2 regions of the Phascolarctobacterium faecium genome follow, and region 2 is predicted to be linked to the other one. Evidence: predicted binding sites of a transcription regulator. Region 2 holds the regulator's gene; the other holds the start of a gene.
The links. Region 2 encodes HrcA, which represses chaperone genes, less so after heat shock. Its sites were predicted from a motif close to TGTTAGCACTCNNNTNANNNGAGTGCTAACA; they were not measured.

Region 1 (10,977 bases), 1.0 Mb from region 2:
AGTAGTTTCAGGGATCTGAGCACGGATTTGAGCAACGCGTGCTGCAATTTCTTCTTTGTTACCGCCGCCATCAACGATAGTAGTCAATTCCTTGGTTACGCGGACCTGGCTGGCGCTACCCAAATCTTCCATGCTGGCGCTGTCAAGCTTACGTCCAACTTCTTCGCTGATAACTGTTGCTCCGGTAAGAATAGCAATATCCTGCAGCATAGCTTTACGGCGATCACCGAAACCAGGAGCTTTAACAGCTACAGCCTTGAAGGTACCGCGAAGTTTATTCACAACCAAAGTTGCCAAAGCTTCGCCTTCAATATCTTCAGCGATAATAAGTAATTCCCGGCCGCCTTGGACGACTTTTTCAAGTACAGGCATAATATCCTGAATCATAGTAATTTTACGGTCTGTGATGAGTACGAGCGGGTTGTTAAGAACTGCTTCCATTTTATCAGGATCTGTTGCCATATAAGGAGAAATATAACCGCGGTCAAATTGCATACCTTCAACAGTCTCCAGACAGGTTTCCATAGTTTTGGATTCTTCAACAGTAATAACACCGTCGTCGCCGACCTTTTCCATAGCGTCAGCAATCAGACCGCCGATTTCTTCATCAGCTGCAGAAATAGATGCAACCTGAGCTTTAGCTTCTTTAGTCTCAACCTTTTTAGAAACAGCCTGCAGTTCTTCTACCAAAACGTCAACAGCTTTTTGAATACCTTTTTTCAGCACCATTGGATTAGCGCCGGCAGCAACATTGCGCATGCCCTCACGAACCATAGCCTGTGCCAAAACAGTAGCAGTGGTAGTACCGTCACCGGCAACATCGTTAGTTTTTGTAGCAACTTCTTTTACAAGCTGCGCACCCATATTTTCAAACGGATCTTCAAGTTCAATATCACGGGCAATAGTTACGCCATCGTTAGTAATAGTTGGCGCGCCAAATTTCTTTTCGAGCACTACATTACGTCCTTTAGGACCAAGGGTTACCTTTACTGCATCTGCTAATGCATTGACACCGCGTTCTAAACTACGGCGAGCTTCTTCGTTAAATTTTATTTCCTTTGCCATTTCAAATACACTCCTTTATATTTCACTTTTTTAGTAAAAATCATTACTTAGAGAACAGCAAGCACATCGCGTTCGCTGAGGATCAAATAATCTTTACCGTCATATTTAAATTCAGTTCCGGAATATTTTGCAAATACAACCTCATCGCCAGCTTTAACTTCAGGAGCGACACGAGTACCGTTATCCAGCACTTTACCTGCGCCTACGGCAACGACCTTACCAGTTTGCGGTTTCTCTTTAGACGCCGTATCCGGCAAATAAATACCGCTGGAAGTTTTTTCCTCTTTTACTGTAAGTTCTACAACGATGTGATCTGCTAATGGTTTCAACATTTTCAAGTCCCCTTTCAGATGCCTATATAAATTTTTTATTTTTCTTTTGTTAGCACTCATTATTGTCGAGTGCTAATTACATTTATTATTATATCCGTTTCCTAAAAAAATGCAAGACAATTCCTGTAAAAATTTTTGACAAAAAAGTGAAAAATTCACGCAGCCTTTAAATTCCTCCTGCGTGAATTTTTTATATTTATTTATTTTTTAATGCTGATGCAATTACCGCTTCAGCCAACTCCTTAATGGAAATACGCCTGTTCATACTGTACTGCTGCATTTTTCGATATGCTTCCTGTTCCGTAAATCCATGTGCTGACATTAAAATTCCTTTAGCCCGATCAAGCAGTTTTCTTGTTTCCAAACTTTCTTTTAATAATCCCAGCTCAGCACCCAGGGCTTTGATTTCTTCAAAACGAGAAATTGCTATCTCCATTGCCGGAAATAACTGTTCTTCACGAACCGGCTTCACTAAATATCCCAATACACCCGAACTTTTTGCCTGCGATACAATCTCCTGTTGACTGTAGGCTGTCAGCAAAAGTACTGGAGCCAGATGCTCGTCGGTAATGATTTTAGAAGCTGTAAGTCCATCCATTTGCGGCATTTTCACATCCATGATCACAAGGTCAGGCTGCAGAGCTCTCGTCATGGCAACTGCATCTTCACCGTTATTGGCTTCACCTGCAACTTCATGTCCTGCCTCTGTCAGCATTTCTCTGATATCAAGACGAATAAGCGCCTCATCATCAGCTAAAACAACTTTCAAAGTATTTTTCATTCTGACCCCTCCAACTCTGACGGTATGGTAACTACAGCACAAGTCCCCTGTTTCAGGGCTTCTATTGTAAAAGTACCGCGAAGATCTGCTTCCACCATAGTTTTTATTATTTTCAAGCCTAAACTGGTTTGCTCATCTAAAACAAAACCCGGCGGCAAACCATTACCGTCATCACAGATTTTTAAGCAATAACTTCCGGGGATTTTATAAAACTCAACATCAATCCGGCCGCAGCAGCGGCCTGCAAAAGCATGGTCCAGTGAATTTTGCAGAAGCTCGTTCAGAACCAAAGCAATGCTTGTTGCTTTATCGGAAGGCAGCAAAACATTATCCGCTTTAAAGCTTGTCTGCAATTTAAGATTAGGGTCTGCCATACTGGCAATAATGGCTTCATAAATTCCCTGCGCTGCCACAGCTACATCAATTTTACCGCTATCCTGCTGTGAAAGAAATTCATGTACAACAGCGATACTGGTAACCCTGTTAATACAGTCACGCAATACCAGTTTTGTTTCGTCTGTATGAGCCCTGCGTGCCTGCAGCCTCAGCAGGCTGGCGATAGTCTGCAAATTGTTTTTAACGCGATGATGTATTTCCCGAATAACTACAGATTTGATAAGCAGCTCTGTATCTTTCTTTTTCAGCTCTGTTATATCCTGTAGAATAACAATAGCGGCCGCTGTATCAGGCCTGTTCGTAACAGGGATCACCCTCATTGCAAGCAGCAGTCCCTGCATGTCTATTTCCTTTCCTTCAGCGACACCCGTCTTCAGCACCATACCAACCAAAGGCCAGTTGATCTGCAAACTGTTTGTCCTTCGTCCAACTAAATTAGATAAGCCCTGCACTTTAAAAAGATGTCTGGCCGTCCTGTTCGCGGCTATAATGACCTTGTCCTTATCAACAATCATCAACCCGTCGCCAGGCAGCAATCTGCCGTAATAATTACTGCTCAAAATCTGTCGGCCGGTATTTTTTAAAAACTCCACTGCCGTCATAATGAAAAGTTCTTCCGGTTCATTGGTATCAAAAGCAACTACGGCAAAACATTTTCCTTTACTATCTTGAATAGGATAAACACGCAAATCGACGAAAAGCCCCAGCGACAGCTCACGTTTCCCTGACAAAGGCACACCTCTCTGCAGTGCCCGCTGCACTAAAGGCTCCTCATTACCGCGCAGTTCGCGACCTGTTTTATCAGGCAGTTCACCAAAAAATTGCGTTCTTGGCAGTTCCTGATGATAAATATACAGAAATTTGGGGTTATCATCCCAAACATACATCGTTATGCATGCATGAGCAACATCGGCAGCAAAAGCTGCGCCGACTTTCATAGAGGATAAAATATTTTTTTGTTCTACAGTCAAATTCTTGGGCATATCATTCATTCCCCTGTTTCTTATTACCTTGTTTATCCCCATCAATCCACAGTTTTTTCCACATTATCCACAGACTTATGCACAGCAAGAACTGTTTTTTAGCTATATTTCAGCATTTTATCCACAAAATCCACAAGTTCTTTTACTTCAGTGGACACTGTTCAACCTAATTTTAACGATGGAACAGCGTTCAAATCCAGAGGACTATATTCACCGTTCTGATACATAAAATAACCACGGCAAGCTATCATTACAGCATTATCAGTGCATAAAATCGGAGTTGGATGTACCAAACTTGCTCCAATCCCGCCTACAGCATCAGCTAACGCTGTTTGTAAATGTTTATTAGCCGAAACACCACCGGCCAGAACTATTTTTTTCAAACCGGTTTCCTGCAGCGCATGCACACTTTTCTGCACCAGCACATCTACAATCGCTTCCTGAAATGAAGCGGCCACATCGGCTTTATTTAATTCACGGCCTGCCTGCTGTTCGTTATGCAGATAATTGATTACAGCTGACTTTAAGCCGCTGAAACTAAACTGATAATCTTCCTTCAAAAGTGCCCGCGGAAAATCGATCGCCTGCGGATTCCCCGCTGCCGCCAATTTTTCTATTTCCGGTCCTCCTGGATATTGCAGACCCATCACACGTGCAATTTTATCAAAAGCTTCACCTGCAGCATCGTCACGAGTTTGTCCCAGTAATTCAAAGCTGTTATAATCAGTTACCTTTAGCAGCGCCGTATGCCCGCCGCTTACTACTAAAGCCATAAAAGGAGGTTCCAGATCTTTATCATTCAAAAAATTGGCAAAAACATGTCCCTCCAAATGATTGACACCAATCAGCGGCTTGTCATTAGCCCAAGCCAGCGCTTTGGCAGCCGATACACCAACTAGAAGCGCCCCTACAAGCCCTGGTCCATAAGTTACTGCGACAGCGTCTATTTCTTCCAGCTTCACATTAGCCTGACGCAGTGCTTCGTCAATAACCGGCAAAATATTTTCAATATGTTTACGCGAAGCTATCTCCGGTACAACACCGCCAAATTTTCGATGGATAACAATCTGTGAGGAAATAATATTCGAAAGCACTTCACGTCCATTTTTGACTACGGCAGCCGCAGTTTCATCACAACTGCTTTCAATGCCCAAAATATACACGTCTTTAGACATCAGGCTTACCCTCCTTATATAACCACATGATTATTGCATTTTCATGATTATCTTCATAATAATTTGGTCTTATCCCCTCGCTGGCAAAACCGCAGGTCAAATAAACCTTTTGCGCTGCAATATTGCTCTCACGCACTTCCAAAGTCACCGCCACAGCGCCAAGTTCCCATGCCTTATTGATCAGGGCTGCTGTCAAGCGTGTTCCCAAGCCGTGTTCACGTTCTTCAGCAGCAACCGCGACTCTGGTTATCTGCGCTTCCCCTGCCACCAGCCAAAACCCGGCATAACCAAGAATACGCCCAGCATCTTCTAAAACAAGATATGTTGTTAAGCTGTTATTCAACTCATCCAGCCACATACTTGGGCTCCAAACATCAAAAAAAGACTTTTCATCTATGCTGCTGACAGCAGTCAAATCTGCCGCTGTCAAAGTCCTTATCATTATTCCTGCTGGCGTTTTTCCCATAATTCTTCAGCCTCTGATCTTCTAATGTAATAAGGTTCTAAACCAAAAATATCACCGGTATTATCAGGATCATACTCGGCTCCCGCCAAAAGCGCTACTGAGGCAGCCTGCGGCCAACATAAATGTGCTGGAGCCTTTCGGCACCACGAAGGCAAATCGGCAAGGTCAATTTTCTGGCATTCTCCCAATAATAAAGCAGGCATACCCAAAACAGCTATATTTTCCAAAAGCTGCTTGCGATCTACAACTTTGATCTCCTGATGCTCTATGAGTGTCCCCTGCTGCCATTCATAAATCGCCTGATAAAAATTGCCTTTTTGTGCGTCTAAAACAGGTGATAATACATAACCGTCTATCGGCAGATTATAGGCAAGCGCTTTCAGCGTATTGACCCCGCAGATAGGTTTATGCCAGCTATAAGCCATTGCTTCTGCCGATGCCAGGCCAATCCTCAAACCGGTAAAAGACCCCGGCCCCATACTGACTGCTAAAAGATCAATCTCATTTTTAGTGATCTTAGTCCGTGTTAAAAGCTGCTCAAGCTGCGGCATAAGCCCCTCAGAGTGAGTCATGCCCATATTGATCCTATATTCTGCCAAAATTTGTCCATCACGACACAAACCCACGGCACAGACTTTAGTTGCCGTATCAATGGCTAAAGTCAGCATTTTTTTCCACTTCCTCACATAATTCCAGATACCTTTCACCATTAGGGAGCAATTGTATCAAACGGCCTTCCGGAACAATTTTTATGTAGATATCAAGACTTTCTTCAGGCATTTCCTCTAAAAAATTATCCGCCCATTCGATAAGAGTCAGCCCTTCGCCGCCAACATATTCCCCATAGCCGATATTTTCCAATTCTTCAACAGTATTCAGCCTGTATAAATCAAAATGCCTGATCTCCATTTTACCATGATACACATTCATAATCGAAAACGTTGGACTGTTTATTTCACTGGCATCAACCCCCTGTGCCATAGCTATTTCACGACACAACAAAGTTTTACCGGCACCTAACTCCCCACAAAGACAAAAAACATCCCCGTTTTTAGCAAGCCTTCCCAAAAGTTTTCCTAACGCTTCCATCGTTTCAATATTACCACAAAAATACTCCATCAACAGCACTCCCATTTCAAAAAAGCAGTACCGACTTTTGCCGATACTGCTCCCGTTTATTTTTTCAATAAAGTAGTATTACGTTCCAAAGGATCTAAAATATCAGTATGTCCTTTCAAGGACGCAATTTTTTTACCATCAACTAAAATCTGTACTTTTTTTATCTCCGGAAACTCTGTCAGAGTGTTGACAATAGCAGTTGTCAGCATCAGCTCAGTATAGGATCCCTGCGGTACATTGGTTATTTCCTTGGAAAAATCAACATAAGCAGTCCCATCTTCTATCTTCATTGTTCTGATTTTTGTCCCTTTAGGAAACAGACTGACCATTTTCGCAGTATCCTGCGGACTGCTGTTTACCAAAATATCCAACGCAATCTCCGGAGCAGTCATCGCGCCGGCTTTGCGGGTTACCTTTTCCGGCAACAGATATTCCTCTCCGTTGACAGGTGCACGATACACCGTTACCGTAATTTCTTGATTCTTATTATTCTGCGTTTGTTTAGTTTCAGGCTGCGGGATAACCGTAGCAGTTTGATCATCACTGCAGCCTGCAACTAACACGCAGAGCATCAAAGTGCAGATTACTGCAAATTTCTTTAACATATTGGCCTCCCACATCATTTAAAATAGTCCTCGATACCATCAGCAATCGCCTTAGCCAGCTTACTTTGAAACCAGTTGCTGTTCAGCAGTTTTTCTTCTTTGGCATTAGTTATAAATGCCATTTCGATTAATGCCGACGGCATACTACTGCGTTTATTGACGTAGAAGTTTGCCTGACGTATACCTAAATCATCCAAACCAAAATTATTAGTCATCCGTTTTTGAATGGCCGTAGCTACACGTGCATCATGGCTTGTTTTAGGATAATAATAGGACGAGAAGCCGCCTACGTTTTTATTGACAGAAGCATTGATATGCAGACTGATAAAGAGATCAGCAGCACTGTTTTCAGCTACATCGACACGCGCCTGAAGCTCCTGCGCGTCCGTAGCATTTACGCCATAAACGTCAACATCTTTAACACGTGTCATTGTAACTTTAGCGCCTTTTTTCTTCAGCAGTTCTTCAACTTTCTGCGTTATTTTTAAAGTAATATCTTTTTCTTTAGTGCCTTTTGCCCCAACTGCTCCCGGATCACTGCCTCCATGTCCTGCGTCCAGCGTAATTCGTTTATCCTTCAGCCCGCCACTGGTACGATAGGCAGTTTTACTAACAGCAGGTGTCGGTGTTTTATCTGTAGTAGTTTTACCGCCTGCAGGTGTTGTTTTGGCAGGTTCAGATGCCTGACGTTTATTAGCCATAACATCAATAACGATTCTGTCCGGTCTTTTGGTAACAGGATCTTTTTTTAAGGTAAACCCCTTATAATCTTTACTGCCAATGGCCTTTTGCAGAGGCACCTTCAGCACGGTTTTACCTTCCGACGTATCTAAACGCATTTCATTGGCAATATCGCTCTTTATCTTATGAGCACGGCCAACTTTGCTATTTAAATCTGCATCCATAGTTATCAGCATCGTATTGCCGTCAAAAGTTATTTTATAACCTGTCGGTTTATCACAGTCCACCACAAAACGCAGCACATTGGTTTTATCTACTCCCCAACGAACATCTGTTATTTCTGAGGCAAAAGCCGTTAAACTAAACATCAAACAGCTTACAAGTGCAAAAACAAAAACTAATTTCTTCTGCAAACGGCATCTCCCTTTCTTTCATCTCTAATACTTAATTTTATCATTTAAGCGTAAGTATTGTAAACATACCCTAACTTTTATCTGCAAAATTTAAGTGAAATCTTTTATTCTCCCTGCTCAATAATTCTGCGGGCCTGTGGCAAGTACTGGCTGATTTCTCCTGCTGCCATACCAATAATCCCTTTACTGGCCAAATCGCCAGCCAGCCCGTGCATATATACACCAGCTAACGCCGCTTCCTGTACAGAAATCCCCTGCGCAGCCAACCCGGCAATAATTCCTGTGAGCACATCACCGCTGCCGCCTGTAGCCATAGCACTGTTGCCGGTAGTATTGATATAAACATTGCCGTCAGGACAGCCTATAACAGTAGGAGCGCCTTTCAAAACGAGGACAGCATCCCACTCAGCAGCATATTTGCCTGCCAATTCCAGGCGTCTTGCGTCAACTTCAGCCGCTTCCAAATCCAACAGCCTTCCCAACTCTCCCGGATGCGGCGTTAAAACTTTCGGAGCCCTCATGGTATTTAAAATACCAACATGTCCCTGCAATGCAGTCAACGCATCGGCATCGATAATCACCGGCACTTCCACCGACTGCAGAATTTCCCGAATAACTTCCACCGTACTTCCAGACGTACCAAGACCAGGACCTATAGCCAAAACATCAGCTCTGCCGGCTTTGTCCAGCACTGCACCAGTGGCTCCTCCACCTAAAGCTCCCGGCATCCGCTCGATCAAACCTTCGACCATAATTTCTGTCAGTTTCACCGCTAATACTTCACGACTGCAAAGCGGCGTCAGCAAACTTACCAGACCAGCACCTGCCTTAACAGCCGCTTCCGAGCATAACGCAGCCGCACCTGTAAAACCCGGTGATCCAGCGGTGATAACTACCCTTCCCGCTTCACCCTTATGGCAGTTTCCATTTCTCTGCGGCAGTAAATCACAAGCAATATTCTCAGTTAACAAAAACTTTTTACTATCCATACGTTCTAAAAGTATTTTAGGCATACCAATATCGGCAACTATAATTTCTCCGCTTAATTCAGCTGCCGGATACAAAAACAAACCTGGTTTGGCAAGTGCCATAGTAACTGTAATATCTGCCTGCACAGCATTTTTATCTGCACTGCCTGTATCAGCACTGACACCGCTTGGTACATCAATGGACACAACCGGCACAGCAATACTGTTCATCAAACCACAGACACGTTGCTGTACCCCCTGTAAAACGCCATTAAACCCTGTTCCTAAAACAGCATCTATCACCAAATCAGCCTGGCGGCAACTAACTTCCGCTACATCCCAGCTGCCTCTGTCTTCCTTAAGTGCAAATAGTTCAATACCACACTTCCGGCAAATACGCAACTGCGCCGCAGCATCTCCTGTAAGTTCCTGCCACGGTGATACAAGAAAAACCTTTACCCGCGCTCCCTGATTGGACAGCCACCGTGCAGCAGCAAAACCATCACCGCCATTATTGCCCTTACCTGTAAAAACAACAATATTTTTCCCAAAACAATCTTCTAAAAAATCCGCAGCCGTTTCCGCTACAGCTTTACCAGCATTTTCCATCAGCACCATTGTCGGCAAGCCGATCTGTTCTGCAGACTGCTGATCTAAACTCTGCATTTCCTTAGCAAAAACCAGTTTCATCCTTATCCCTCCAATACAACCTGGGCCATAGCAAGTTCTTTAGTATGGCTCAACGAAAGATATATTTCTTTGACACCGCGTTCTTCAGCCAGAGTAGCAAAATAACCGCTCAAACGCAAACTCGGCTTTCCCATACAGTCATTATAAACTTCAATATCTATAAGCTTGCCGCCCCTCAAGCCTGTTCCCAAAGCTTTCAGCAAAGCTTCTTTAGCCGCAAACCTTGCCGCGTAACTTGCAAATTTCTGCATGCCACGGGCTTCACAATATTCTTGTTCAGCAGGAGAAAAAACTCTTGCCGCAAACTTTTCTATTGTCAGAGCTTTTTTCACTCTATAAATTTCTGTTAGATCACAACCGATTCCAACAATCACCAGCTACGCCCCCTCATAACCTTTTCCAATAAATACTGCTTGGCAAACAGCATAATATGTTTATATTATACATCCAGGTTACGTTTTCCTGCTATTTTATTTAATAAAATAGCTCAGCACCCCTAACCGGTACTGAGCTAAATCCTTTATTATACTGTAAGCAAACCTTTTTCTTCTAAAAACTTTGCTAAAAATTTACCAATACGATTTGTAAGTTTCAAACAGTTTTTCAGATGGTCACGAGTATTGAATTCGTACGGCATCAGATCTTTACACATTGTTGATCCAAATTCTTTTTCAAAACGATCGTGAAATTCTTTGGTAACAGGATAAATTTCTTTCAATGGTTTTTCTTCAGGAGTATTCCGTCCGATCAATGTACTGATAACCATTGTGCAACCGACTAAAGCGCCGCAAATATTACGGGCATGGCCAATACCGCCGCCAAATCCTGAGGCCAGGCGAAAAGCGTTATCATCAATATTTACGCCAGCATATTTGCGAAAAGCTTCAACTATCGCTTCGCTGCAATTATAACCACTCTTAAAAGCATTACCGACTTCTATGCCCATTTTTTCACTGAATTCACTCATTCTCGTCCCTCCTTTAATATCACTTATATGACTTAATTCTATCAGTTCTATAAAAAGTCCTGCTATATAAAGCTCCGTCTACTATATTATTTAAAAATAAAAACAGGACGGCAAAATCCGTCCTGTTTTTATTACAAACTTCTATTCAACTTTTGTAAGCCATAAGCCGTGTAAATTGCAGTATTCATAAACACCTACTACCTTGTCTCCGCCAGCCAATGCAAACTCAGCTTCCGGTTTAGAACCAACAGCCAGTTTCTTCCGTTGTCCGCCCTGTTCCGTCTCCAGATAGATCCAGGCAATATGATGTTCCTCTGTCATAGGATGCTCAACACT
Region 2 (10,977 bases):
AGTTCGCGTACCATTTGATTGATACGTTTACCGTCGGCTCGGCCCTTAGCCTTCGCCATAACAGCAGGCATTACTTTACCAATCGCTTTCGGTCCTTCGGCACCAGTCTCGGAGATAGCTTCAGCAACCATAACACGCAATTCTTCATCGCTAAGCGGTTCAGGCAGATATTTTTTGAGAATCTCAATTTCTGCTTTAGCCTGCTCGGCTAATTCACTGCGTTCGGCTTTTTCGAATTCTACCAAAGAATCCTGCCGCATCTTGACCTCTTTCAGCAAGATAGCCAGAACCTCATCATCATTCAGTTCCTTCTTCTCATTGATTTCGACATTTTTAATATTAGCACGCACCATACGAATAACCGATAAACGCAGCTTACCTGCTTCACGGTCCTTCATGGCCTGTTTCATATCTTCTGTCAATTGGTCTTTAATAGACATACAGCACGCCCCCATTATCTGGTTTTACGTTTTCTGGCTGCTTCGGATTTTTTCTTACGTTGAACGCTCGGTTTTTCATAATGTTCGCGTTTTCTAACTTCAGAAAGAATTCCGGCCTTTTGGGTTGCTCTTTTAAATCTGCGCAGCGCACTGTCCAATGTTTCGTTTTTGCCAACTTTAATTTCTGCCATCTGATCTCCCTCCCTCCACACACTTAGGGAAGTGTATATATGCATTTCATGCGTTTTTTGCACTATTGCTGACTATCGTCAGACCGCAATTACCGCACAATATTACCAGTAAATTATATCTTATGATAGGCCTTTTGTCAAGGTATCAGCAGGGCGGCCACCCCAATGCTTTACCACCTAAAAGATGGATATGCAAATGCTTAACGGTCTGCCCTCCATCATCACCGGTATTGGCAACGATGCGAAACCCTTTTTCATTAACACCAAGTTTCTCAGCCAGTTCCTTAACTTTCCCAAACATATACAGGAGCAGCTCCGGTTCTGCAGTAATAATATTTTCAGTATGAGCTTTCGGTATCATTAAAACGTGTACCGGAGCAGCAGGAGCCACATCACGGATTACGATCATTTTGTCATCTTCATAAACTCTTTCAGACGGGATCTCTCCGGCAATAATTCGGCAAAAGATACAGTCGTTCATTTCTTTCCCCCCTTAGTGATCCTAATTTTTATAATATTCGTCAGAAAATTTAAAAGTCCTTTTTCTATTTACTCTGTTCACAATTTATTTTCAAACTGTAACTAACAAAGTAAAAAAATCTTTAATAAAACGCTTGACTTATAGTCAACTCCAGCCATTATACTGAACTTAAAGTATTTTTAATCATTTATCTAAGAAAGGAGAATTTACAGTGAAAAAATTTTTATCAACATTACTTTATACCGCTGCCGCAACTTTATTATTCAGCGCTTGTGGAATTACTGCCAATACAGTTTCTTCTCCTGTTGAACCAACTGTTAAAAGTAATGAAAAAACAGCAGTAAATAATAAAGCTCTTGTTTATTTCAGCAAGGATATCAGCCCTGTAAGTCTGATCAAACTATATGATAAAATCAACCAGGATATACATGGTAAAGTAGCTATCAAAATCCATACAGGAGAAAAGAACGGTCCCAATATACTCCCACGGGAAATAGTGATGGCTTTGCAGCAGCATGTACCTGACAGTAATTTAGTCGAAACCAACACTTTCTATAAAGGTGACCGCTATACCACCGCCGGCCACCGCGAAACATTAAAAGTTAACGGCTGGGATTTTTGTACTGTAGACATTATGGACGAGGAAGGAGCAGTAATGCTGCCAGTAAAAGGAGGCAAACATTTTCAGGAAATGTCGATCGCTAAAAATATGCTTAATTATGATTCCATGATCGTTTTGACGCATTTTAAAGGACACACTATGGGAGGATTTGGCGGTTCAATGAAAAATATAGCAATTGGCAACGCAGATGGCAGGATCGGCAAAGCCATGCTGCATACCTCTGACCCATCCAACCCCTGGGAATATAGCCAAGAGCGTTTTATGGAAAATATGGCTGAATCAGCAAAGGCTACAACAGATTTTTTTGGTAAACAAATCATTTATATCAATGTATTGCGCAATATGTCTGTTGACTGCGACTGTGCCGGGCTTGCTGCGGCACCGCCAACAACTCCTGATATCGGCATCCTTGCTTCTACAGATATTCTTGCCGTCGATCAGGCTTCTATCGACCTTGTTTTTGCTTTACCAGATGCTGCTAAGCATGATCTCCAGGAACGGATCGAATCACGTCGCGGTCTGCGGCAGCTCAGTTACATGAAAGAACTTTCCATGGGTAATGATCAATATGAATTAATTACCATTGAATAAAAGAAAAGCTGCCGTTAAACGGCAGCTTTTTTATTATTCCTTCAGCAATTCTCCGATTAAAAAACTCGTCTCAGCCTTCAATAATCTCACTTTTCTTATCTTGCCACATAGTTCAGCTTCCGACCGAACATAGACCCGTAAATAATTACTGGTCAAACCTTCTATATAGCCATCCTCAACAGTCTGTTCAAACAATACCTCCACAGCACTGCCAACAAAACGTTCTAAAAATTTCTGCTGCTGCTTATGATCAAGCTCAGCAAGTTGTGCACAACGTCTTTGCTTAACAGTTTCAGGAATTTGATTGGGCATTTTTTCGGCCGGAGTTCCCTTCCGTTTGGAATAAGGGAAAATATGCATTTTACTGAACCCGCAGTTTTCTGCAAAAACCAGTGTAGATGCAAACTCCTCTTCCGTCTCACCCGGGAATCCGGCAATAATATCAGTAGTAATGGCAATATCAGGAATACGTTTACGGATATCGGCCAAAAGTTCGGTAAAACGTCGGGTATCATACGGCCTGTGCATTCTGGCTAAAGTTGTATCACAGCCTGCCTGCAAAGGTAAATGCAGCTGTCGGCACAACCGTTTATCTTTTTCCATAAGATTAAGCAGCCTCGCTTCGACCTCCACTGATTCCAATGACCCCAACCGCAGTCTCTGCAGACCCTCTACACTTAAAGCTGCCTCAACAGCATCAAATAAAGTCAGTTTTCCATCATGTTCTTTACCATAGCAGCCAAGGTGAATACCGATAAGCACTATTTCTTTATAACCAGAAGCTACAAGCTTTTTAACTTCTTCCCTGATACTTGTCAGACTACGCGAACGCAACGGTCCGCGGGCAAAAGGAATAATACAATAAGTACAGAATTGATTGCAGCCTTCCTGTATTTTTAAAAAAGCTCTGGTCTTATCACTAACATCACCTGCACTCAGTTCTTCAAACTCAGTGTTGGCACTCAGCTTACGCACGCTGTCTATTGTATCAACAGACTGAAAAGCAGCAGCTTCTTCTACCAACCGTACGATATCTGCTCTATCCTGATTCCCGATAATAAGATCAACACCAGGAATTGTCTTCACTTCTTCTGCCGCCGTCTGTGGATAACAGCCAGTCACAACCACGAAAGCAGTTGGGTTTCTGCGCACAGCACGATTGATCATCTGCCGCGATTTACGCTGCCCCGTATTGGTAACAACACAAGTATTGATCACATAAATATCAGCTTCGCAATTAAAACCAACTACAGTATAACCATGACTGCGAAATATCGCTTCCATGCTGGCAGTATCGGCCTGATTGACTTTACAGCCTAAAGTGTAAAATGCTATTCTTTTCATCAATCAGCCTCCTAAATCACCAGTTTCATAAAATATTGCGGCCGCAGCTACTAATGCAGCTGTTTCTGCACGTAATATGCGCTTGCCTAAACTTACTACCAATGCCCCAGCTGTCCGGGCCTGCTGTAATTCCGTCTCGGAAATACCGCCCTCCGGGCCTATGATCAGCAGCAGCTCCTTCAAAGCCTGCTCCTTTTGCAGCGCAGCCTTCAAACCAAGCTTATCCTCACATTCATAAGCTATCAGTTTACAGTCACAGGGATTATCAGCAAGCATCTGTTCCATCGTCTGTACTGGCTGCACCATTGGTATAATATCACGCTTACTCTGTTTCGCAGCCGCTTCAGCAATTTTCTGCCAGCGCTCAGCTTTCTTAACAGCTTTATCACCTTCCAGGCGTACGACCGAATGCTCCATAGCTACTGGTATAATCTCACTGACTCCCAGTTCTACAGCCTTCTGGATAATAAAATCCATTTTTTCACCTTTAGCCAACCCTTGTGCCAGTACGATTCGCACTGAAGGCTCATGACTTTCCGCCAGTACCTCCAGACATTTGACTGTCACAACACTTTCATTAGCATCAGCAATTTCAGCAAGAGCCGTGACACCATCATCACTTACAATCTGTACTCTGGACCCGCATTGCATCCGCAGTACAGTATAAATATGCCTGGCATCAACACCCATTATTGTCATCGTATCACTGTATGGCTGCGGTATAAAAAATCTATGCACCGTCAGTCCTCCTTACGCATCTGCATAACAACCCAGCCGCCTTTGGCATCAACAGCTTCGACACACAAACCGACTTTGGAGGCAGCTGCTGATACATCATTCTGCCGTTCTTCAATAATACCGCTGGCAAGGAATATTCCTCCGGATTTTAACTTACCGGGAATATCCTGCAGAAGCATAATAATAATATCGGCAATAATATTAGCAATGATAATATCAGCCTTACCTTCTGTACCATGCAGCAAATCACCCTGTTGCACACTGATTTTTTCTGTCAGTTCATTGCCGGCAATATTTTCAATAGCTACTCGTACCGCAGTAGCATCAATATCCACCGCTTTAACTGTTTTAGCACCAAGTTTAGCAGCAGCAATAGCCAGAATTCCAGAGCCAGTACCAACATCAAATACTTCCATATCAGTACGCAGAACTTTTTCCAAACGTTCCATACACATACAGGTCGTATGATGTGTTCCTGTACCAAACGCCATCCCTGGATCGATTTCAATAATATGTTCACCAGCTTTAGATGTATATTTTTCCCAGGTAGGCTTAATCACCAATGTTCTGCCAATATGCGTAACATGGAAATACTGTTTCCATTCGTTAGCCCAATCCTGCTCGGAAACAGTACGAAAACACGTATTACCAAAGCGACATTTACCAATACGCGTTTCCAAATTTGTTAAGTCCTCATCAATCTGTGTAAGACGTGGCTGCAGCTCTTCATCCTCCGGATAATAAGCAGTTATCGTAACCACTTCTGTGTTTTCCTGCTCAGGAATATCGCATAATTCCCAAGTGCCTGAATTACGCAAAGTGTTTATCAAAACCGGGTCCTCAATAACAACACCATTGTTTGCACCTGCAGCACGCATAATTTCGGCAACCAGATCAGCTGCCTCATGTGTAGTTTGTATGCTTACCTCTATCCATTGTGACAAAGCGCTCACTCCTTAAATAACTATCATATATATTAAACACAAAGCTTATTCTAAAATATTTTACCATATGAAAGTGTTTTTCTACCAGTTTGAGAAGATATTTCAATGCCAAGTGCTCACATTATATCATATTTTTTGGCATAAAAAAATAAACTGCGGTGTTCAAACCGCAGTTTATACAAGTCATTATTTAAATAAATCTTTAATCTTATTCAAAAAGCCTTTTTCTTCAGGATTAATGTTATCTTTACTGATCTCGGCAAATTTACGCAAAGCATCTTTCTGTTTTTCATTCAGCTTCTGCGGCACAACAACTTTGATCCTGACTAACTGGTCGCCGCGTGTACTGTTACGCAAACTGGGAATGCCTTTGCCCTTCAAACGCAGTACCTTTCCAGGCTGAGTTCCTTCCGGAACCTTCATCACAACCTGTCCATCCAGCGTAGGAACCTTAATCTCATCACCCAAAGTTGCCTGTACAATATTGATCGGCACTTCGCAGTAAACAGTAGTACCATCGCGCTCAAAAAACTTATGCGGTTTAACATACAAATATACATACAAATCACCGCTTGGTCCGCCTTTAACCCCTGCTTCGCCTTCTCCGGCTACCCGCAGGCGGGAACCGTTGTCAACACCTGCAGGGATCTTGACTTTAAGTTTCTTATTCTTTTTAACAGTGCCCTGTCCGCGACATTCCTTACATGGTTCGCTGATGATCTTGCCTTCACCATGACATTTAGGACATGGCCGTACATTGGTCATCTGTCCGAACATAGTGTTTTGAGTAAAACGGATCTCGCCACTTCCGTGACATTCAGGGCAAGTTTCAACTTTAGAACCAGGTTCCGCACCATTCCCATGACAATGCGGACATTGTTCGTCACGATATAAACTGATCTCACGTTCTAAACCAAACGCAGCTTCTTCAAAAGTGATTTCCAGGTCAAAGCGTAAATCAGCACCGCGCTGAGGACCGGCATTAGAACCACGCGCGCCGCGGCCCTGCCCGCCGAAGAACATATCAAAAATATCTTCCATGCCTCCGCCGCCAAAACCGCCGAAACCTTCAAAGCCCCCAAATCCACCAGCACCGCCGGCACCGCCGTTTTCAAAAGCAGCATGTCCAAACTGGTCATATTGGGCACGTTTCTGCTCATCGCTGAGTACACTGTAAGCCTCGGACGCTTCTTTAAATTTCTCAGCCGCTTCCGGATTATCTTTATTCACATCAGGATGATACTGACGTGCCAGTTTGCGGTATGCTTTTTTAATTTCATCTGCTGTAGCGGTTTTAGACACGCCTAGCACGTCATAATAATCTTTTTTACTCAAAGTTTACACCATCCTAAGCCGATTATTTTTTGTCTTCGTCAACCACTTCGGCGTCAACAACATCGTCATCAGCTTTTTTTGCGCCCTCGGCTGTTTCAGTACCTTCAGCACCTTTAGCAGCTTCAGTTTGTTTGTACAGCTCTGCGGAAAGTTCATAAAGAGGTTTGGTCAAAGCTTCAGTATCTGCTTTGATTTTTTCCATATCTTCGCCTTTCAGAGTCTCTTTTAAAGTATCAAGCGCTGCCTGTACTTTTCCAATCAATTCTTCAGAGCCTTTGCCTTCCATATCTTTAATGGTCTTTTCGGCTTGATAGCACAGGGAGTCAGCATTATTACGTACTTCAACGCCTTCTTTACGTTTTTTATCAGCTTCAGCATTAGCCTCTGCTTCTTTTACCAGACGGTCGATTTCGTCTTTTTCCAAAGTACCTGAAGACGTAATAGTGATTTTTTGTTCTTTACCGGTACCAAGATCCTTAGCGCTTACATTTACGATACCATTAGCATCGATATCGAAAGCAACTTCGATCTTCGGTACTCCACGAGGAGCAGCCGGGATGCCGGAAAGCTCAAAACGTCCCAGAGTTTTATTATCGGCAGCCATTTCACGTTCACCCTGCAGTACATGGATATCAACTGAAGGCTGATTATCAGCAGCAGTAGAGAAGACCTGCTTACGGGAAGTCGGGATGGTAGTATTACGTTCAATGATCTTTGTGAACACACCGCCCAAAGTTTCTATACCCAAAGACAACGGAGTTACGTCAAGTAAAAGCACGTCTTTTACTTCACCTGCCAAAACGCCGGCCTGAATGGCAGCACCAACGGCAACACATTCGTCAGGGTTTACACCACGGTAAGGCTCTTTACCGATAAATTTTTTCAAAGCTTCCTGTACAGCAGGAATACGGGAAGAACCGCCTACCAAGATAACTTTATTGATATCAGAAGCAGACAGGCCGGCGTCAGCCATAGCCTTGCGGGTCGGCTCCATTGTGCGTTCAACGAGATCAGCAGTCAATTCGTCAAATTTTGCACGAGTCAGATCCATATCCAAATGCTTCGGACCTTCAGCACCGGCAGTAATAAACGGCAGATTGATATTAGTTGTCAAAACACCGGATAATTCGATTTTTGCTTTTTCAGCGGCTTCACGCAAACGCTGCATAGCCATACGGTCATTACTCAGATCAATGCCTTCATTTTTCTTAAATTCAGCAACCATCCAGTCAACGATTTTCTGGTCAAAATCATCGCCGCCTAAATGAGTATCACCGTTAGTAGCTTTTACTTCGAAAACACCGTCACCTACATCAAGGATAGATACGTCGAAAGTACCGCCGCCAAGGTCATAAACCATAACGGTATGGTCGTCGCTTTTATCAATACCATACGCCAAAGATGCAGCAGTAGGCTCGTTGATGATACGGAGAACTTCCAAGCCTGCGATACGGCCGGCATCTTTAGTTGCCTGACGTTGACTGTCAGAGAAGTAAGCAGGAACAGTAATAACTGCCTGAGTTACTTTTTCACCTAAATATTTTTCAGCATCTTCTTTCAACTTTTGCAGAATCATCGCGGAAATTTCTTCCGGAGAATATTTTTTATCGTCGATTTCTACTTTATAGTCAGTACCCATATGACGTTTAATAGAACTAATAGTTCTATCAGTGTTGGATACTGCCTGACGTTTTGCCAGCTGACCAACTAAACGTTCGCCGTTTTTGGAAAAACCAACTACGGACGGAGTTAAACGGCTGCCTTCCTGATTAGTGATAACGGTAGGTTCGCCGCCTTCCATTACTGCTACTACAGAGTTAGTAGTACCTAAGTCAATACCAATTACTTTAGACATGATTTATTCCTCCTCGGGTTTATATGTTAATTTTAATTTATATGGCAACTATTCGTTGCTGATAACTTTAACTTTGCTGTGCCGGATAACTTTATCACGTAATTTATAGCCCTTTTCCAGAACCATCTCTACAGTGTCATCATCCATATCGGGGTTTTGCCCCCTCATCACAGCCTCATGCATCTCAGGATCAAATTTTTCGCCCTGTGCTTTTATTTCTTCTACGCCCAAATCTTTAAAAGTCTGCTCGAACTGACGCCTAATCATTTCAATACCTGAATAAATTCCGGCGGCATCATCAGATTTTCTGGCGGCGTCTTCAGCACGTTCAAAATTATCCAACACCTTTAAAAATTTTCCGACAACATCAGCGGTAACAAAAGTTGCCAGCTGTTCACGTTCGGACGTATTGCGTCGGCGGAAATTATCAAAATCTGCCTGCAGCCTTAAAATACGGTTCTGCAGTTCTTCGATCTTAACATCCTTTTCATCCTGTTCAGGAGTTTTTTCTTCAGCAGCTCCCTCACTCTTTTTCCCGGCAGTCTCATCGACTCCATTAGCAGCATCGGCTGTATTCGTTTGAGCTTCCTGCTGAGGTGTTTCTTCGGCAGTTGTTTGCTTTGAGCTTTCCTTCAAATCTTCTGTTTGCAAAACACTTCCTCCTTATAGTCTTTTTACTTATCTAAAATTGTTTTCAGATATTTATGCAGGTAATCCATTACAGAAATGACCTTACCGTATTCCATACGGGTTGGACCTAATACTGCCATCGTACCTACGATCTGACCATTCAGACGATAAGTAGCCTGAACCATACTGCAATCCTGAATACCGGTAAATTTATTTTCAGAACCTATCGTTACCTTAAGGCCTGAATCTTCACCACCCTGCAAAAGATCCTTCAGGACCTTTTCTTCTTCTAATATACCAAGCAGGTTTCTGACTCTTTCCACATCACGGAATTCCGGTTGATTAAGCAGTTGCTTTGTTCCGCCTAAAAATACCTTCTGTTCCTGCCTGCGCCCTGTCATTTTACGTACAGCCTGCAGTAATGATGAAAAAATGAGTTTATCCTCGACCACATCTGTATGGACATTCTGCAAAATCTCCACAGAAATATCGCTAAGATTGCGATCTTCCAGCAATTTGCTCATTTTACCAGCCAGATAATCCATCTCTTCAGAAGACATACCTAAAGGAATATCAACAACATTCGTATCTATACTGCCATCATCGGCAACGATACATAAAATAGCATGCTGACTGTCAAGCGGCAAAAATTTTAAATAACAGAAATTTGCAATCGTCTGCTGGTTAGTCAAAACCATGGAAACATTCTGTGTCATACGTGACAAGATCTTGGCTGTCGACTGGAAAATATCATCAATGTTACGACGACGTTCATTATACCAGCCATCTATTAATGCCATATCATTATCTGTCAATGTCCCCGGTTCAATCAGGGCATCTACATAAAAACGATAAGCCTGAGCAGATGGAATACGTCCCGCTGAAGTATGCGGCTGTTCCAAATAACCCAGAAGCTCAAGGTCTGACATCTCATTACGGATCGTTGCCGGGCTGAGCCCTAAGTCATACTTGCGGGCAATAGTACGTGAACCAACCGGCTCAGCTGATGAAATGTAGTCTTCTATGATAATTTGCAGGATCTTTTTCTTTCTTTCGTTTAACACGATCCCACCTCCAACTCGATTGTTAGCACTCATCTCATTAGAGTGCTAACATCTTGGTATTAGAATAGCACTGACCTTAACAGTTGTCAACCAATTTTTCTTACTTCACAAAGATTTCAAAAATTTCATTGCTAAAGCGCATCCCTTGCTCCGTCAGCCTCATCCGCCTATGCTCAATATCATAGAATACTAAATTTCCTCTAATAAATTTTTCTAATTCAACCCCAAATTCTAACATTACATCACAGCCAAAACGTTGTTCAGTTTCTATTAAATCTATCCCTACCGTCGTCCGTAAACCCATAAATAAATATTCTGACAGCTGCATTTCTTTTGTCAGATCTTCAAAGCCTCCACAACTTTTGCCACTTTGAATACTTTCAATATAATCAGTTACAGAATCTGTTGCTGTAAAACGTTGACTGCCATTAAAGCTGCAGGCGGAACTGCCAAAAGACAAATACGGCAGATAATGCCAGTAAACAAGGTTATGCCTTGACTCCTGACCTGACACTGCATAATTTGAAATCTCATATCTATGCAGTCCCTGTGCTTCCAGATACTCCTGTACCAATTCATACATTGCCAGCTGACAATCTTCGTCCGGCAACTCAACTTTTCCTTTGTCCAGCATACCTGCCAAAGGCGTATTTTTTTCAATCGTCAAACCATATACCGACAAATGCTGCAACCCTGCCGCTGTTAAATTCTGCAGACTGGTCTTCAGGGTTTGAAGGGACTG

Region 1: the regulator HrcA is predicted to act here: its motif matches at 1,445-1,475, upstream of groES (co-chaperone GroES).

The regions. Positions count from the first base shown of each region.
Region 1 covers NZ_AP019004.1:2,324,851-2,335,827, forward strand. The annotation lists gene groL (chaperonin GroEL) at 1-1,065, opposite strand, end outside; gene groES (co-chaperone GroES) at 1,113-1,397, opposite strand; gene PFJ30894_RS11170 (ANTAR domain-containing response regulator) at 1,594-2,178, opposite strand; gene PFJ30894_RS11175 (histidine kinase N-terminal domain-containing protein) at 2,175-3,557, opposite strand; gene tsaD (tRNA (adenosine(37)-N6)-threonylcarbamoyltransferase complex transferase subunit TsaD) at 3,719-4,732, opposite strand; gene rimI (ribosomal protein S18-alanine N-acetyltransferase) at 4,725-5,174, opposite strand; gene tsaB (tRNA (adenosine(37)-N6)-threonylcarbamoyltransferase complex dimerization subunit type 1 TsaB) at 5,174-5,866, opposite strand; gene tsaE (tRNA (adenosine(37)-N6)-threonylcarbamoyltransferase complex ATPase subunit type 1 TsaE) at 5,847-6,317, opposite strand; gene PFJ30894_RS11200 (GerMN domain-containing protein) at 6,374-6,922, opposite strand; gene PFJ30894_RS11205 (N-acetylmuramoyl-L-alanine amidase family protein) at 6,937-8,016, opposite strand; gene PFJ30894_RS11210 (NAD(P)H-hydrate dehydratase) at 8,121-9,674, opposite strand; gene acpS (holo-ACP synthase) at 9,677-10,048, opposite strand; gene PFJ30894_RS11220 (C-GCAxxG-C-C family protein) at 10,198-10,641, opposite strand; gene PFJ30894_RS11225 (desulfoferrodoxin family protein) at 10,783-10,977, opposite strand, start outside.
Region 2 covers NZ_AP019004.1:1,321,312-1,332,288, reverse strand. The annotation lists gene PFJ30894_RS06555 (GatB/YqeY domain-containing protein) at 1-440, opposite strand, end outside; gene rpsU (30S ribosomal protein S21) at 455-631, opposite strand; gene PFJ30894_RS06545 (histidine triad nucleotide-binding protein) at 777-1,112, opposite strand; gene PFJ30894_RS06540 (DUF362 domain-containing protein) at 1,324-2,325, shown strand; gene mtaB (tRNA (N(6)-L-threonylcarbamoyladenosine(37)-C(2))-methylthiotransferase MtaB) at 2,359-3,669, opposite strand; gene PFJ30894_RS06530 (16S rRNA (uracil(1498)-N(3))-methyltransferase) at 3,673-4,407, opposite strand; gene prmA (50S ribosomal protein L11 methyltransferase) at 4,410-5,351, opposite strand; gene dnaJ (molecular chaperone DnaJ) at 5,538-6,686, opposite strand; gene dnaK (molecular chaperone DnaK) at 6,709-8,541, opposite strand; gene grpE (nucleotide exchange factor GrpE) at 8,590-9,192, opposite strand; gene hrcA (heat-inducible transcriptional repressor HrcA) at 9,216-10,235, opposite strand; gene hemW (radical SAM family heme chaperone HemW) at 10,336-10,977, opposite strand, start outside.